4 regions of the Solibacillus sp. R5-41 genome follow, and region 2 is predicted to be linked to each of the others. Evidence: predicted binding sites of a transcription regulator. Region 2 holds the regulator's gene; each other region holds the start of a gene.

Region 1 (4,086 bases), 2.0 Mb from region 2:
ACGTAAAAATCCTTCTTTATCTGCATCCAAAATTACGACAAGGGAAACTTCAGGAATGTCTAGACCTTCTCGCAATAAGTTAATACCAATCAAAACATCATGCGTCCCTTTTCGAAGCTCTCGGATAATTTCAATACGCTCCAATGTTTTAATTTCTGAATGCAAATATTCAACCTTTAAGCCCATTTCCTTTAAGTAATTCGTTAAATCTTCTGACATTTTTTTCGTTAATGTCGTCACGAGAATACGCTCATTTTTTCGAATGCGTTCATGAATTTCATCGATTAAATCATCAATTTGCCCTTCAATCGGTCGCACTTCCAATGTTGGATCAAGTAACCCTGTTGGACGAATAATTTGTTCGATCATTTCAGGTGTATGCTCAAGCTCGTACGGTCCTGGTGTTGCTGACACATAAATGGCTTGATGCACTTTCGATTGGAACTCATCCAATTTTAATGGTCGGTTATCAAGTGCGGATGGCAAACGGAAACCATGCTCTACTAATACTTGCTTACGTGCTTGGTCACCATTATACATACCACGTACTTGCGGTAATGTAACATGACTTTCATCCACAACAAGTAAAAAATCCTTTGGGAAATAGTCGATCAAAGTATACGGCGTCGCTCCTGCTTCACGTAACGTTAAATGGCGTGAATAGTTTTCAATGCCTGAACAAAAGCCCATTTCACGAAGCATTTCTAAATCATAATTTGTACGCTGTTCTAAACGCTGTGCCTCTAATAAACGATCCTCTGCACGTAATTTTTCTAAACGCACCTGTAATTCCTTTTCAATATTTTCAATCGCAACTTTCATTTTTTCTTCTCGTGTTACGAAGTGAGATGCAGGGAAAATAGCAACGTGCTCACGCTCGGTTAAAATTTCACCGGTCAGTGCATCTACCTCTCGAATACGATCAATTTCATCTCCAAAAAACTCGATACGAATACAGTGTTCATCACGGGATGCAGGGAAAATCTCTACCACATCACCTCGTACACGAAATGTTCCGCGCGTAAAGTTAATATCATTCCGTTCATATTGAATGTCAACGAGCTTACGTAATAGCTGATTGCGTTCAATTTCCATACCTGTACGAATAGACACGACCATTTCCCGGTATTCCTCAGGGGAACCGAGACCGTAAATACACGAAACCGACGCAATAATAATGACATCCTCTCGCTCAAATAAGGCGGATGTTGCTGAGTGCCTTAGCTTATCAATTTCATCATTAATGCTCGAATCTTTTTCGATATACGTATCGGTTTGTGGCACATACGCTTCTGGCTGGAAATAATCATAGTAACTGACAAAGTACTCGACCGCATTGTTCGGGAAAAACTCTTTAAATTCACTGTATAATTGGCCAGCTAATGTTTTATTATGCGCCATAATGAGCGTTGGTTTTTTGACTTGTTGAATGACATTTGAAATGGTAAAAGTTTTTCCTGTACCCGTTGCGCCTAAAAGGGTTTGCTCGTGCTTGCCTTCTTGTATTCCTTGTACAAGCTGCGCGATTGCGGCGGGTTGATCGCCATTCGGTTTATAGGCGGACTGGATTGTAAATTGTTCTGTCATATATGTTCGTCCTTTCTTCAAATCTGTTATGTTCTATTTTAGCATATCCTTTTTTTAATTACGAGAATTTAACGAACGTATATTCGATTCTTATATCGGGATTTCTTTTAGGGTTTGTTTTTCAGTATGGGATTTTTAGGGTAGTTTTAAGCACACGTCCCATAACGTGGGAATTTTTCGGCTATTCGTCACTTTTGGCTTTCTATCCAACACTTTCAATTTTCTATCCGTCTTCCCCATAAATCTCATTAACATATCCAGCAAATTACTCAAAATCCTCATGAAGTATCTAAAATACTTATTTCTCCATAAAAAAAACCACCTAAAATTAGGTGATTTTTAGCTAAGCTGTTGTTGATTTTAGCAATTCTTTTAATTCCATAGTGTAGTTAATAAATTTCTGTTCATTTTTTTGATCCAATGACTTATCGATGAGTGCTTTTAGTTGTTCAATTCGATGCATACGTTGTAAACGATTTAAAAACAAATCTAAATAAATTTCATTCAACAATTTTTCGGCTTGATTGCTATCCGGCTGTTGGCCAACTGCTTTTAAAAAATCTGTGTATGAATAATATTTATCCATCGATATCACCTCAATCTCTTTTATTTATTATAAAATAAACGAGACCTTATTTGCAATATATTCTGAATAATTATCAACTAACAGAACTTTCAAAAAATAGTGTTGATTTTTGTATTTACTTGTATTATTTTAAACATATAGCGAAATTTTTGTTTTTAGTTCTTTTGATTAGCTCTCAAAATTACATAAGACACAATTGCAAACTTTCCCCGATCATAATGATATGAACTTAAACTCCCAGATGCCCCAAACTTAGCAGTGTTCTATGGTAGAACTAAATTTTGACTCATCGCTATATTGATAGTGGTTCCCTCTAGCTTTCCTTGTATTTTGTTGCACTCGATTTTGGACGAGCAAAAATAAATAATAAAGGAGAAATGAAATGTCGAAAAATTTACCTCAAGTTTCTAGTTACATTGCCTCTAACTCTACTTATTTTTTAAAATCTATTTTGCATCGTGAAAAAACATACACGCTTGTTTCCGATAAACATGGGAAGGTCATCTATCCGCATAAACCAATAAAAATTATCCGCAACACGTGCAAATTGCATGGGAGTTCCTATCAAGCTAGCCTATTCCAAGCAAAACAATTTTTCGGCAAAAATAAGCATAAGCTACCCATTATGATTGCCTATGATTTTGGTGACCCATGTGTGTTATTTCCTCTTTTCTCACCAAGTTCATCACAAAACATTTGGATTTCCTTCCAATCTATTATTAACATTGTGGAGCATAACGAGGAAACGATTGTCACTTTTTTAGATGGCTCCGAGGAACGATTGCCCTTGCATTGCAAATCATTCAATCATCAATATGTCCGGGCCTCCATGTTCTATAAACATTTGATACTAAAACGTAATGCAACATTATAGCTGCTTCCATATTGCTCAACATAAAAAAGCTGTCCCACCAGTCTTTTTACATGACTTTTGGGACAGCAACTTATCTATTAACAATCAAAATCAATATGAAATTCTCGAACGTAAGTATGCTGTAATAAATTGATCTAGATCGCCATCCATTACGGCACCTACATTTCCCGTTTCATGATTTGTACGATGATCTTTCACCATCGAATATGGGTGGAATACATATGAACGAATTTGTGAACCCCAGCCGATTTCCTTCTGCTCGCCACGAATTTCATCCAATTGTGCTTGTTGTTTTTCAATTTCTAATTGATACAGTTTGGACTTTAACATTTTCATTGCAGCATCACGGTTTTTAATCTGAGAACGTTCCGATTGACATTGCACAACTACCCCTGATGGCAAATGGGTAATACGAACAGCAGAGTCCGTCGTATTAATATGCTGACCACCCGCACCCGTTGCACGATACGTATCCACTTTTAAATCTTCCGTGCGCACATCAATTTCGATTTCTTCATTAAATTCTGGCATAATATCACACGAAACGAATGATGTATGACGTCGACCTGAAGAATCGAATGGTGAAATACGTACTAAACGGTGAACACCTTTTTCTGCCTTTAAATAACCGTAAGCATTATGTCCTGTAATTTGCAACGTAACTGATTTGATGCCGGCTTCATCACCAGGTAAATAGTCAATCGTCGTCACTTTAAATCCGCGCTTCTCAGCCCAACGTGTATACATTCGCAACAGCATTGAACCCCAATCTTGTGATTCCGTACCACCCGCACCTGGATGAAGCTCTAAAATGGCATTGTTTTTATCATATGGCTCTGATAACAGCATTTGTAATTCAAAATCACCCATCTTCACTTGAAAATCGGTTAATTCATTGCCAAGATCTTCTTGTAATTCAGCATCTGGCTCTTCACGTAAAAGCTCAAGCATCATTTCAAGATTTTCCTGCGTTGAATTTAAGTCATAAAACTCGTTTACAACTGCTTTAATGCCGTTGCCTTCATTAATAATGACTTGA
Region 2 (4,086 bases):
ATTTTTATAAAAAGCTACGTGCTACATACAATGAAAACTTTGGCACAAGTTTTACTGATGAAGAATTTTTACTTACAACACAGCGTGACTTACCAAAAGAGGACGCTAAAAAATTGTTTGAGCTCATAAATGAACCAGATTATTTCCGTGATTTAGAGTTGCTAGATCCGGATGCGATTGAGGTTATTCAAGAGCTTCAAGAGCATTATGAAATTTTCATCGCAACCGCAGCAATGGATGTCCCAGGTTCGTTTAATGCAAAATACGATTGGTTAATGCAATATTTACCTTTTTTGAAAACACAAAATATCGTCTTTTGTGGAAACAAGGCAGTCATACATACTGATTATTTAATTGATGATAGCCCAGACCAGTTAGCCGCGTTCAAAGGTACAGGTATTATGTATGCCATGCCTTATAATGCAACAGTAGAAGGTTTTGAGCGGGTGAATAACTGGCAGGAAGTTCGAGCATATTTTATGGGGCAAGTGAATCAATAGTAATTCGAATTATTATTTAATACGAGATGAAGTAAATGCATTTACAGTGGTGCATTCAAATACTGTAACGGTAGACATATAAGTGACACCTTTTTATTATGAAGCTAATAAAAGTACGAGCGGAACTTAGATAGGAGCGTTGCATATGGAGATTACATATACGATTTTTGCCTTCATTTTTGGTGCTGTCTTCGGCTCTTTTTTCAACGTGGTCGGTTTGCGGGTACCTAAAAAAGAGTCCATTATTTCTCCAGGGTCCCATTGCACAAACTGCCAACGTCAACTAACAATAATCGACCTCATTCCTGTTTTTTCGTTTGTATTATTGCGCGGGAAATGTCGGGGCTGTGGTGTGCGTTATTCGCCAATTTATATGATAACAGAGCTTTTAACAGCTAGTTTATTTGCCTTTTCGTATTGGATAATTGGTTGGCAGTCAGAGTTAGCCGTGGCACTATTATTTATTTCGTTACTTATGATTATTACTGTTTCTGATATTGCGTATATGATCATTCCGGATAAAGTATTATTATTTTTCCTTCCATTATTAATCACTGCGCGCGTATTTTCACCACTCGAACCATGGTGGGATAGTTTAATAGGGGCAATAATTGGGTTTGGTATTTTATTATTAATTGCAGTCGTGTCAAAAGGAGGCATGGGCGGGGGAGACATTAAATTGTTTTTCGTCATCGGCCTTGTCCTTGGTACGGTACAGACGCTATTGACGCTCTTTTTAGCGGCGATGATCGGCATGGTGGTGGGTATCATCATCTTAAAAATCCGTAAAAAGGGCAGAAAGACACCTGTCCCATTTGGACCTTCCATCGCACTCGCTGCAATCATTGTCTATTTTTACGGCGAACCGATTTTACAGTGGTATGGATCATTATTTTGATGGGGTAATATTTAAATGTTCACACAAATCTGATAATTAGTGGTATGCTACGATTATCACATTTTTGGGAGGACAATTATGAAACCTGTTATTGGCTTAACGATGCATCCTGTTGAAGGTAAAAAAGAGATTAATAATACATACATTAATGCAATTAAAAAAGCAGGTGGCACGCCCATTTGTTTGCCGGTTATTAACGAAGAAAATATCGAGCAAGTACTTGATATCGTGGACGGTGTTGTATCAATTGGTGGTTATGATGTGAATCCTTTAATATTTGGGCAAGAACCCCATTTTAAGCTCGGTGTCGTCATTGATGAACGGGATAAAAGTGACATGCTTATTATGAAACGCGCATTTGAACGGGAAATACCGATTTTAGGCATTTGTCGTGGTGAGCAAGTGATGAACGTGGCATTTGGTGGGACATTATATCAAGATATTGATACACAAGTGGAAAACGTATTGAAACATACACAAGTTTCGCTGCGCCATGAAGTTACGCATACAGTGGAGCTCGAGCCATCAAAGCTGCAACAAATTGTTGGGGCGGCCACGATTTTAACGAATTCATTCCACCATCAGGCTATTGATGCAGTGGCGGATGGATTTATTATCAATGCCCGTGCAAAAGACGGTGTCATTGAAGGGATTGAGCATCCAACGCATCCGTATTGTATCGGTGTCCAGTGGCATCCAGAAGGGCTTGAAAATGATGCACCATCTGACAAACTATTTAAAAGTTTTATAGATGCTTCTACAAAGAAATAAAAGAAAAAGCAGCAAAACGTTACGATACGTTTTGCTGCTTTTATGTTTTAATGCACGTTGCGGTATAATCCAACGACTTTTCCAAGAATCGTTACTTGGTTGACGATAATTGGCTCCATTGAACTATTTTCAGGCTGTAAACGGAAATATGTTTTTTCTTTATAGAAGCGCTTAACCGTTGCTTCATCATCTTCCGTCATAGCCACAACGATTTCACCGTTACTTGCTGTAGAACTCTTTTTAACAATCACGTAATCACCATTTAAAATACCAGCTTCAATCATAGATTCTCCCATAATTTCAAGCATGAATAATTCATCCTCAGAAGAACCGTATGTATCGGGTAGCGGGAAGTATTCCTGAATATCTTCAATAGCAGAAATAGGGAGGCCAGCAGTCACTTTTCCGATTAGTGGAACATGAATGACGCCTTGTTTTGGTATTGTGGAGTCTCCTTGTTCAAGAATTTCAATGGCACGCGGTTTTGTCGGGTCACGACGAATAAGTCCTTTACTTTCTAAACGAGCTAGATGCCCATGGACAGTTGAACTTGAAGCTAAACCAACAGCTTCACCGATTTCTCGGACAGATGGTGGATAGCCTTTTGTACGAACTTCATCTTTTATAAAAGCTAAAATGGCTTCTTGTCGTTTTGAAATTTTTGTCAACGCTCTCACCTCTTATATAAGTAGATTTATTAAATTAAGTATACCAGTATGCGAACAAGAATGCAAACATAGGTTCTAAAAGAGGTTGACAAAAACGTACGTTCGCATTAATATATAGAACATGTATTCCGAACGTATATTCTAAAAGGGGCGAATTATTTTGGGTAAAATGAAGTTAAATAGCTTTGTATCAATGTTTTTCTTATTTTCAATTATTCTTATTGCATTTATTTTTGTAAAAGATGAACACATTACTGCATACGAACACATTACAATCGAACAAGGGGATACTTTATGGTCGTTAGCAGGGCAATATAGTGGTAAAATGACAGAGCATGAGTGGATTGTTGCGGTAAAAAAGGAAAATGCGTTACGCGATGAAAAAATTGTTAGTGGGCAACTTCTTTTGGTGCCCATCGTAAAAAACTCTAAATATATCGTAGGGCTATCTGAATCACCAGAAATACATATTATTAAAGTAGCGAGTGAAAATAATGAATCAAAATAAAGCAGTCATTTATTGTCGTGTGAGTACCGACAAATCTACACAAGAAACATCTTTAAAACGACAGCAAGAAGAACTGACTCGGTATGCATTGTCACATGAATTTGTAGACCTTCAAGTGTTCAGCGATCAACAGAGCGGGTATGAGGTCGACCGAGATGGCTTGCTCGACATGCTTGATTATATGAAAGCGTACGACATTAAAGCGTTATTTGTTCAAGATGAGACACGTTTAGGGCGTGGGAATGCGCGAATGGCGGTTCTACACCTTATTCAAAAACAGGAGGCAACTGTTTATTCGTTAAATGATGCAGGTCCATTAGCGTTAAATGAAATGGATACGATGCTACTGGAAATTTTGGCAGTTGTTGAAGAATACCAGCGCCGTATGCATAACGCTAAAATTCGCCGTGGCATGCGCCGAGCTGTTGAGAATGGGTATAAGCCGGAAAAAAACTTAAAAAACAGAGGCAATCAAGAAGGTAGAGAGCGTAAAGAAGTGCCAATCGAAGAAATTGTGAATTTACGTCAAAAAGGGTTAACATTTTTAGAAATCGCCAATATGTTAACGGGACTTGGCTATCAGGTGAGCAAGGCGACCGTCCATCGACGTTATATTGAACATATCGACAGACTTGAAGAGTAAACACTTGCTCTTCAAGTCTTTTTTTTAGCGGATTTTTAGCTAAACATCTGGAAATTATCTTAACTGGCATTTTTTGCATGGATATGGCGTAAACCTTG
Region 3 (4,086 bases), 810 kb from region 2:
CCGACACTAGGGGTACTTGGTGCAGTTGTAGGACTTATCGCAGCGTTAAAAGATATGTCTGACATTGATAAGCTAGGTGTTGCTATTTCAGCAGCCTTCGTAGCAACGTTATTAGGTATTTTTACTGGTTATGTATTATGGCATCCATTTGCAAATAAGTTAAAACGTAAATCCGCAATGGAAGTAAAGCAAAAACGCATGATGGTTGAAGGGATTTTATCTGTTTTAGAAGGTGAAGCACCTCGTGTGATTGAGCAAAAACTAGCTTCATATTTACCAATGGAAGAGCGTAAGCAAATTACGGAAAGCGGGGCGAATGGCCTTGGCAAAGAGGCATAAAAAGCATAAAAAACATGAAGAACATGTTGACGAATCATGGCTAGTACCATACGCCGATATTTTAACATTACTTCTAGCCCTATTTATTGTATTATTTGCTTCAAGTACAGTTGATGAAAAGAAATTGGAACAGATGTCTGCTGTATTTAATGACGTGTTCAGTAGTGGCTCTAGTGTTTTAGATTACCCTGCAGTTATTCAAACGCCAGATAGCTTAGCGCCTGATGTTCAATCGGGTGCAACGAAATATTTGGAAGATCAAAAGGCTTTACAAGAGGTTCAGGAGCGAATGGATGAGTTTATTGCGGTGAATGAACTAGAGAAGTTATTTGAAACACAAATGACGGATGAAGGATTACTAATAACAATCCGTGACAGTGTTCTTTTTGATATGGGTAAAGCAGAAGTAAAAGACGAATATATGGCAATTGCAACTGAATTATCGCAAATTATAATGTTTGATCCACCACGTAATGTGGTTGTAACAGGTCACACAGACAATGTGCCAATTCAAACTAATGAATTTGAATCAAACTGGGAATTGTCTGTATTACGTGCGGTAAACTTTATGAAAATATTAGTAAGTGGCAATGAAGAGCTGGATGCAAATTATTTCAGCGTAAAAGGTTACGGCGAATATAAACCGATCGCTACAAACGATACAGAAGAAGGCCGTGCAAAAAACCGCCGAGTAGAGGTACTTGTCCAACCTCGTGTGAATGAAGAAGGACAAGTAATTGTAGAATAACTTGTTTCAGCAAAAGTTTCCCACTTCTATAAGTGGGGGATGAATGCCCAAGTATGACCTTGATTCAGTGGGGGTTCAAACTCCGGCTGAATAGGGGAACTAAGGCTAAGTGCGCCGCGTCGTACGGCAACGACTGACTGACCAACATCGTGTTGGTCCAATGCCCACTGCGGATGTTACAGATTTTTTTCGAGCTTGCTCGAAAAAAATCTGGACAAGAGTTAGCCGAGGTGTAATTTATCGAATAAGAAGTGCTATTTTGTTCAATTCAAAATAGCACTTTTTTTGTAGTTATAAAGCTATTAATTAGAGGAAACAATATAATACTGGTCAACAATTAGGAGGTTTTAATGAAATTGCATGAAAAAAATTTTGACATCCATCAAACAAAAGTTTATAATTTAAACAAAAGTTCCTGTTAGGAGGTGAGACTATGAATGAAAAAGAAAAATTAGTCTTCCAACTGATTAAAAAAAATCCATATTTATCACAGCAAGAAATGTCACAGCAATTAGGTATGTCTCGACCAGCATTAGCGAATATGATTTCTTCTTTAATAAAAAGAGGGGAAATTATTGGACGAGCTTACGTACTACCCGAAAAGAATCAAATTGTAGCTATCGGCGGGGCAAATGTGGATCGGAAATTTTCGATTGAAAAGGATGTTCAATTAGGAACGTCCAATCCAGCGACGGTTGGTGAAAGTGTTGGTGGGGTTGCACGTAATATTGCAGAAAATTTGGGTCGACTAGGCAATCAAGTTTCATTATTGACAACACTTGGTGATGATCATGATGGTGAGCTTCTTAAAAAATCTAGCGAAGCATTTGTTAGTTTTGAACTTGTAGAAAAGCTACAAGATGAAAAAACAGGCTCCTATACAGCAGTACTAGATAATAATGGTGAGCTAGTTGTTGCAATGGCCAATATGTCGATTTATAAAAAATTATTGCCGACTGTGCTTGAAAAACATGAAGCAACATTGCAAAATGCGAGTTGTATTATTATTGACTTAAATTGCCCGGCAGAGACAGTTCAATACACGAAGGATTTAGCAAGACAGCGGAATATTCCGTTTGTCATCGTGCCAGTATCATCGCCTAAGATGAACCATATGCCAGATAATTTAGTTGGTGTAAGTTACTTCATTTGTAATCGTGATGAAGCCGAGACGTATTTACAAGTAAAACTTGAAAATATGGAACATTATGAAGCGGCAGTTCGACAGTTAATACAAATGGGTGCAAAATCGGTTATATTAACGCTTGGGAAAAACGGTGTATTGGCTGGGAATAAAGAAAAGATTCAATATTTCAAAGCCGTAAAGACTACAGATATTGTCGATGTAACAGGTGCTGGGGATGCATTTGTTAGTGCATTTTTACACGGTGTTATTAATGAGGAAGATTTTGATGTAGCGATTCAGCTAGGATTGGTCAGTGCATCAAAAACATTACAGTCTGAAAAAACAGTAAGACCCGATTTAACAAATGAAGCATTAAATCAATGGAGGGAATTATAATGGAACAATACTTATCATATTCACAAGAAGTTTTAGAGGCAAAAGAAAAAGGGTTACCAATTATTGCATTGGAATCTACAATAATTTCGCATGGTATGCCATACCCACAAAATGTGAAAACAGCTCGTGAAGTAGAACAAATTATTCGTGATGGTGGCGCTGTGCCAGCAACAATTGCAATTATCGATGGGAAAATTAAAATCGGATTATCGGACGAGGAATTAGAAATGTTCGGTAATGCACAAGGCGTTGCAAAAGCATCACGTCGTGATATCGGCTATTTATTAGCAACAAAAAAAATTGGTGCCACAACAGTAGCAGCAACAATGATTTGCGCTGAATTAGCAGGAATTGAATTATTCGTAACAGGTGGTATCGGTGGTGTACACCGTGGTGCAGAAACGACAATGGATATTTCAGCAGACCTAGAAGAATTAGCTATGACAAATGTAGCGGTTGTTTGTGCAGGTGCAAAATCTATTTTAGATATCGGATTAACATTAGAATACTTAGAAACAAAAGGTGTACCTGTAATCGGCTACGGTACAGATAAATTGCCAGCCTTCTACACAAGTGAAAGTGAATTTGACGTTAACTTCCGTTCAGATTCTCCAGAAGAAACAGCTGCAATTTTACGCGCAAAATGGGATTTAGGATTACGTGGTGGGGCATTAGTAGCTAACCCAATTCCAGTAGAAGATTCTATCGAAGCAAGCTTTATTAATGAAATTGTCGAAAATGCATTAGCAGAAGCGGAAAAACAAGGGATTGCAGGGAAAGATGTTACACCATTCCTATTAGGGAAAGTTAAAGAACTAACACAAGGAAAATCATTAGAGGCGAACATTGCATTAGTAAAAAATAACGCACGTGTTGGCGCAAAAATCGCTGTAGAACTACAAAAGTAAATAAACTTGTTTCAGCAGAAGTCCCTTACTTTTAAAAGTTTGGTATGAATTCTAAATATGCAATTTTATTCAGTAGAGGTTCAAACCCCGACTGAATCAAGTTATTGCCCTGGCGGATGTCACAGATTTTTAAGGGGAGGTTTTCGAGCGCACTCGAAAAAATCTGGACGCAATTACGCCGAGGCGTAATAGAATTTCCTGGGGAATATTGTCGAGGAAACATGAAAAGAAGCTTATCACTGTATGTGATAGGCTTCTTTTTCAAATACTTTATTTGCGAAGATTACCTAGCTCTAATACGATGGCATTCATTTCACTTGGGCTGAATGATTCGCGTTTCATAACCATTTCGAATAAATATAATAAATCCTCGTATTTTTCAGAGTTAAATTGATCTGATTGCATTGCATCAACGTTTACCATACGAAGTTTTTCTTTAATTTGTTCTATCATAAAAATGACATTTTCTTGTGTTGGTTTTGATAATTCCATAATCATGTGCCCTACCTTTCAATGTATACAGAAATATCATTTCATTTTGCTAACAACTTGTCAACATATTAGTGAGT
Region 4 (4,086 bases), 1.0 Mb from region 2:
AACCGTTCTTCCGGTGTAAGACTCCCATCATATGCCACATGCCAGCTATGATAAACACCGACAGCAATACACTCATTTAACAGTACTTCATTTCCAGCCAAATTGAAATCAAGTAGTGTAAGGCCTTCCTGCGTTTTAATAAAATTATAATAGCAGCAATCCCCTTGTACAGCAGACTGTGGTAAGTTCGACCAAACGGAATTCAATTGATTGCGATGTTTCATATAAAGTTCTTCTATTAAATAGAATTTTGGATGCGCATAAAACGCATCTCGAAACGCCCAAAAGCTTCTTTCATTTTCATCATAGTCACCTAAAAGTTCTGTCGCATTACCACCAAACATACTCCATGACGTCTCTTGTTGAAATGGTGAACATATGGAGAGTGAAAATTGATGCTGCCTCGCCAAAAATCGTCCGAGTATTTCAATGATTCCATCATTAACTTTCGTTAATTCTTCACCAATTATCGCTTTCTCCATCGTAATTAAATACGGATTATAAACAATTGTAAACATTTTTTCGTCTGATTTAAGATATTTCGTGACCAGTATTCCGTTTTCAAGTAACTTCTGTGCAAATTGACAGCATGCTTCTGTATAGGATCGCTCCGTTTGTTCGCCCTTTATGTAATAATCCTCACCTGTTATAGATGTAACTTTTATTAGTAACCTTTCACCCTGTCGGAAATACTTAAATGAACCAGGCTGTATCCCAAAGGCTTTACAAACGTACTCAATCATAAGTACCTCCGCTGTTCTGTTAACAGATTTCCGTATTTAGTATATAAATGCCACTCAACTAAAAATTATAACCAACTTAAGTTAAGGTTTTTTTTCCTATTCCCCTGAACGTTACCGAATTTTTTTACATACATAAATCATCTCATAGCTATCATTCGTTACAGGTGTTTCTTTCCAATCCTTGTATAAATGAAGAATTTCAAAACCTTGAGCGTTTAAAAGTCTTTCCATTTCTTTTGGAAATACGTATCGTAAACGAATGTTAGTGCTTTTTTCGTCTATTAAATTGCCATCCTGGTTTTTATATTTCCTTATTGTCGTATAATGTTGAATTTGGTCTAAAGAATCGTATTCACTAATCGTAAAAACATCCACTGTATGCTGCGTTTCACGATCAGTGTACGTTTTCCAATATTCTTCTGTAGGTGGTTGTAGCAATTCCTCCACACTTGGGAATCTAGTGCCAAAAATAAAAACCCCGCCCATTTCTAAATGATTATTTACAGAAGACAGCAACTCATCCTGTGCTTCGTTAGTAAGGAAGTGCTGAAACGAATTACCGACTGAATAGATTAAATTACTTTTGGCATTTAAATTTAACTTCGTACAATCTTGCTCGATCCACTCTATTTGCAAATCAAGCTGACCTGATTTTTTTCGGGCTTCATCTAACATCCCTTTATGTATATCAACCCCGATAAGCCTATGTCCATTTTCCGCTAACGGAATCGTAACTCTCCCCGTCCCACAAGCTAAATCGATTATGAATCCTTGCTTTTTGAATGCCCATTTTAATAGGAAAGGAATTTCGGGCATATACGTTTCATTTTCTTGATCATATAATATAGGATCTTCGTATTCTTCAAAATTGTTTAATGTCATTTTGTTCTCCTTCTATTAAAATAAGGTGTTTTCGTATAGATTGTGGCTTACTTGAACATACAATTCAAATATCAAAGTGTTTATAAGGGGAAATTACTGGATTCATATTTGTTGCTTCCAGAAAGTTTCTTAATTTCATTCCAGGCTTTTATCGCTTCTTCACGACTTTTGCATTGATTTTTCTGGTCTGCAAAAAAGTCACGAATGAATTGATTGTATTCAAATTGAGGTCCAATTTTTTTCTTGTATGATGGGTCTTTCTGTCGTTCTTCTTCCTCATACCAAGCATTTACAACATCACGATAAGTCTTTCCTACATTGTTTTTAAAGTAGTTTTGGATATAGGTGGAAAAATGGAATTTCGGAATAACTGCCTTAAAAAACACTCTTACATCTTGACTACAACGATGGTTTTCCGTAATGAAGGTATCAAGACTTAAATCTACTTGTGATTCTATCTTCTTATTGACTCTTGATTTTCTGATAGGCTTTTTTATCTCACCTGTCTGAAGAAATATTTCAATTCTATCAGATAATTCTATTTTCGATCCAGTAGCACTAAGTCCATTTTCTCTACAAAATGACTGCAATTCTTCCTTTAACCAATAGAAATCTTTAAAACTTTCGACACTAATATCTTTTGTTAGATTTGGTCTCAAATTAAGCTGCACCTCCATATATACTTATATCGATTATAGAACATTTGTTCCTAATAATCAAAAATAAATACAATCATGAGCGAAAATGCTTTAAATTATTCTGAAACAATGCATTAAATAAATAGCATCGCCATATTCAAATTCAGTGATACTATCATTCGGACTCTATACAGTGTAACATTTTCTACTCGACGGGATTCTTTATAACAATATATCTATTTCCAAAGTTTTGTCAATTAATATCTAATTATTGGAATTCATATAAAATAGCATTATATCTTTGTTCGGTCACTTCGAAAACTAACCTTCATTGTGAAGTCAGGTCATGAAATTTGTTGTAACCTTCATCATGATTAAAAGTCTAATTATTAGAATGAAATAATAGCAACTATATTGGGGGTGTGTAAATTTTGAATTTTAAAACTTTTCTACCTTTCACAGTAGGAATAAGTATTTTATTCGGTTTATTTTTCCCATATAATGCAATGGCAACAAGTTGGGTATACCCTTTTGTCGTTTGGGATGATTCTATTTATGTGATTAGCGAGGAAGCGGTCACTAATATTGACAAACAAATTGGAAAAGTGACGTCATATTCAGATATGGAGTCATATGGTGGTAATTTTTCAAATGTCTATCCAAAAGGAACGAAATATTTTTCTATCAAGGGTATTGATACAGTGGTTGCCATCGCTATTCAAGATAAGAACGGGAAATTTATTAAAGCAATTAGAGAAGGTGAATACACGTACAAAAAGGAATTCACCCAATATATTTATCAAGGATTAGGGATTTTTGCGATTTTGCTTGTCGGATTTTTCATTTTTTCTCACATTCGAAAAAAAGGTTAATGAATCCGAGGTGAGCAGGTTGGCGAATACTAATATCGAAACCTCTATTTCCATCGCCTTTTCTTCCCCTTGATGCTAGTACTTGTATAAAATTTAACACTTAGTACACTAACTAAATAATCATCATCTTCTCAATCTATGAATATGAAAATACGAAAAAGCACTTGTCGCCTGTTATAGGCAATCAAGTGCTTTAAGTTCATATATTTTCTATCTTTATTCATTCTACCTCTATTTTCTCAACTAATAGTAAAATAGATACTAAAATTAATCTATTGAGTATATTTTCTTCTACTCTCATGAGTAGCTAAATCTGCATAACGTGTCGTAATTGGTAATCGGCTATTTTTTTCTACAAAATGTAGAGTTATTTTTATTGAAGTCTCCAAATCAATCCAGTTACCGCATGAAATAAAAATGGGCTTTACATCCTTTCTCGTTCTCATCACCGCCCCATAAACATCTCCATCAACCTCTATATAAGTAAAATCACCCATTTCATTTTTAGGCATTTGGAAATCCGTATCTTTTATCTTCAAATAACTTTTTGCAACACCTATCGTAGGCTTATTTAAATAAAATGAAGCATGGGTTGCGATTCCCATATTCCTATAATGAAGATAGCCATTCCCATCAAACATATAAAGATCCGGTTTACATTGCAGCTTTTTCGCTGCTTCCATTACCACAGGAAGTTCCCGAAAAGCCAGATATCCTGAAATATATGGCACATCTATTTGTCCCCAATATTCTACTTCTTCTATGATTTGTTTTGTAATATAATCTATTACGACAATACAACAAACCCCATAATCTACTTTTCCCTCTGTCCAATATGCAATATCAATTCCAGCTACCATATGAATATCTGCTAACTCAAAATTATTTTTTAATGAAATCTTAGATATCCATTTTTCTTGTTCTCTTTTAAACAGTTCTTCGTTTTTCATT

The links. Region 2 encodes LexA, which represses DNA repair genes until DNA is damaged. Its sites were predicted from a motif close to CGAACATATGTTCG; they were not measured.
Region 1: a site for LexA is predicted at 1,660-1,673, ahead of uvrB (excinuclease ABC subunit UvrB). Genes of this name have one in related genera too.
Region 3: a site for LexA is predicted at 1,471-1,484, ahead of CSE16_RS18685 (carbohydrate kinase). Genes of this name have one in related genera too.
Region 4: a site for LexA is predicted at 2,322-2,335, ahead of CSE16_RS09245 (DUF6434 domain-containing protein). Genes of this name have one in related genera too.

The regions. Positions count from the first base shown of each region.
Region 1 covers NZ_CP024123.1:683,934-688,019, reverse strand. The annotation lists gene uvrB (excinuclease ABC subunit UvrB) at 1-1,587, opposite strand, end outside; gene CSE16_RS03130 (IDEAL domain-containing protein) at 1,931-2,173, opposite strand; gene CSE16_RS03125 (competence protein ComK) at 2,556-3,047, shown strand; one part of gene prfB (peptide chain release factor 2) at 3,138-4,086, opposite strand, start outside.
Region 2 covers NZ_CP024123.1:2,945,171-2,949,256, reverse strand. The annotation lists gene CSE16_RS14585 (5' nucleotidase, NT5C type) at 1-500, shown strand, start outside; gene CSE16_RS14580 (prepilin peptidase) at 646-1,398, shown strand; gene CSE16_RS14575 (gamma-glutamyl-gamma-aminobutyrate hydrolase family protein) at 1,477-2,169, shown strand; gene lexA (transcriptional repressor LexA) at 2,217-2,837, opposite strand; gene CSE16_RS14565 (cell division suppressor protein YneA) at 3,007-3,345, shown strand; gene CSE16_RS14560 (YneB family resolvase-like protein) at 3,332-3,988, shown strand.
Region 3 covers NZ_CP024123.1:3,756,014-3,760,099, reverse strand. The annotation lists gene motA (flagellar motor stator protein MotA) at 1-339, shown strand, start outside; gene motB (flagellar motor protein MotB) at 323-1,087, shown strand; gene CSE16_RS18685 (carbohydrate kinase) at 1,521-2,609, shown strand; gene CSE16_RS18680 (pseudouridine-5'-phosphate glycosidase) at 2,609-3,517, shown strand; gene CSE16_RS18675 (DUF1128 domain-containing protein) at 3,788-4,009, opposite strand.
Region 4 covers NZ_CP024123.1:1,923,353-1,927,438, reverse strand. The annotation lists gene CSE16_RS09255 (protein kinase family protein) at 1-743, opposite strand, end outside; gene CSE16_RS09250 (class I SAM-dependent DNA methyltransferase) at 855-1,625, opposite strand; gene CSE16_RS09245 (DUF6434 domain-containing protein) at 1,706-2,284, opposite strand; gene CSE16_RS09240 (hypothetical protein) at 2,695-3,135, shown strand; gene CSE16_RS09235 (endonuclease V) at 3,408-4,085, opposite strand.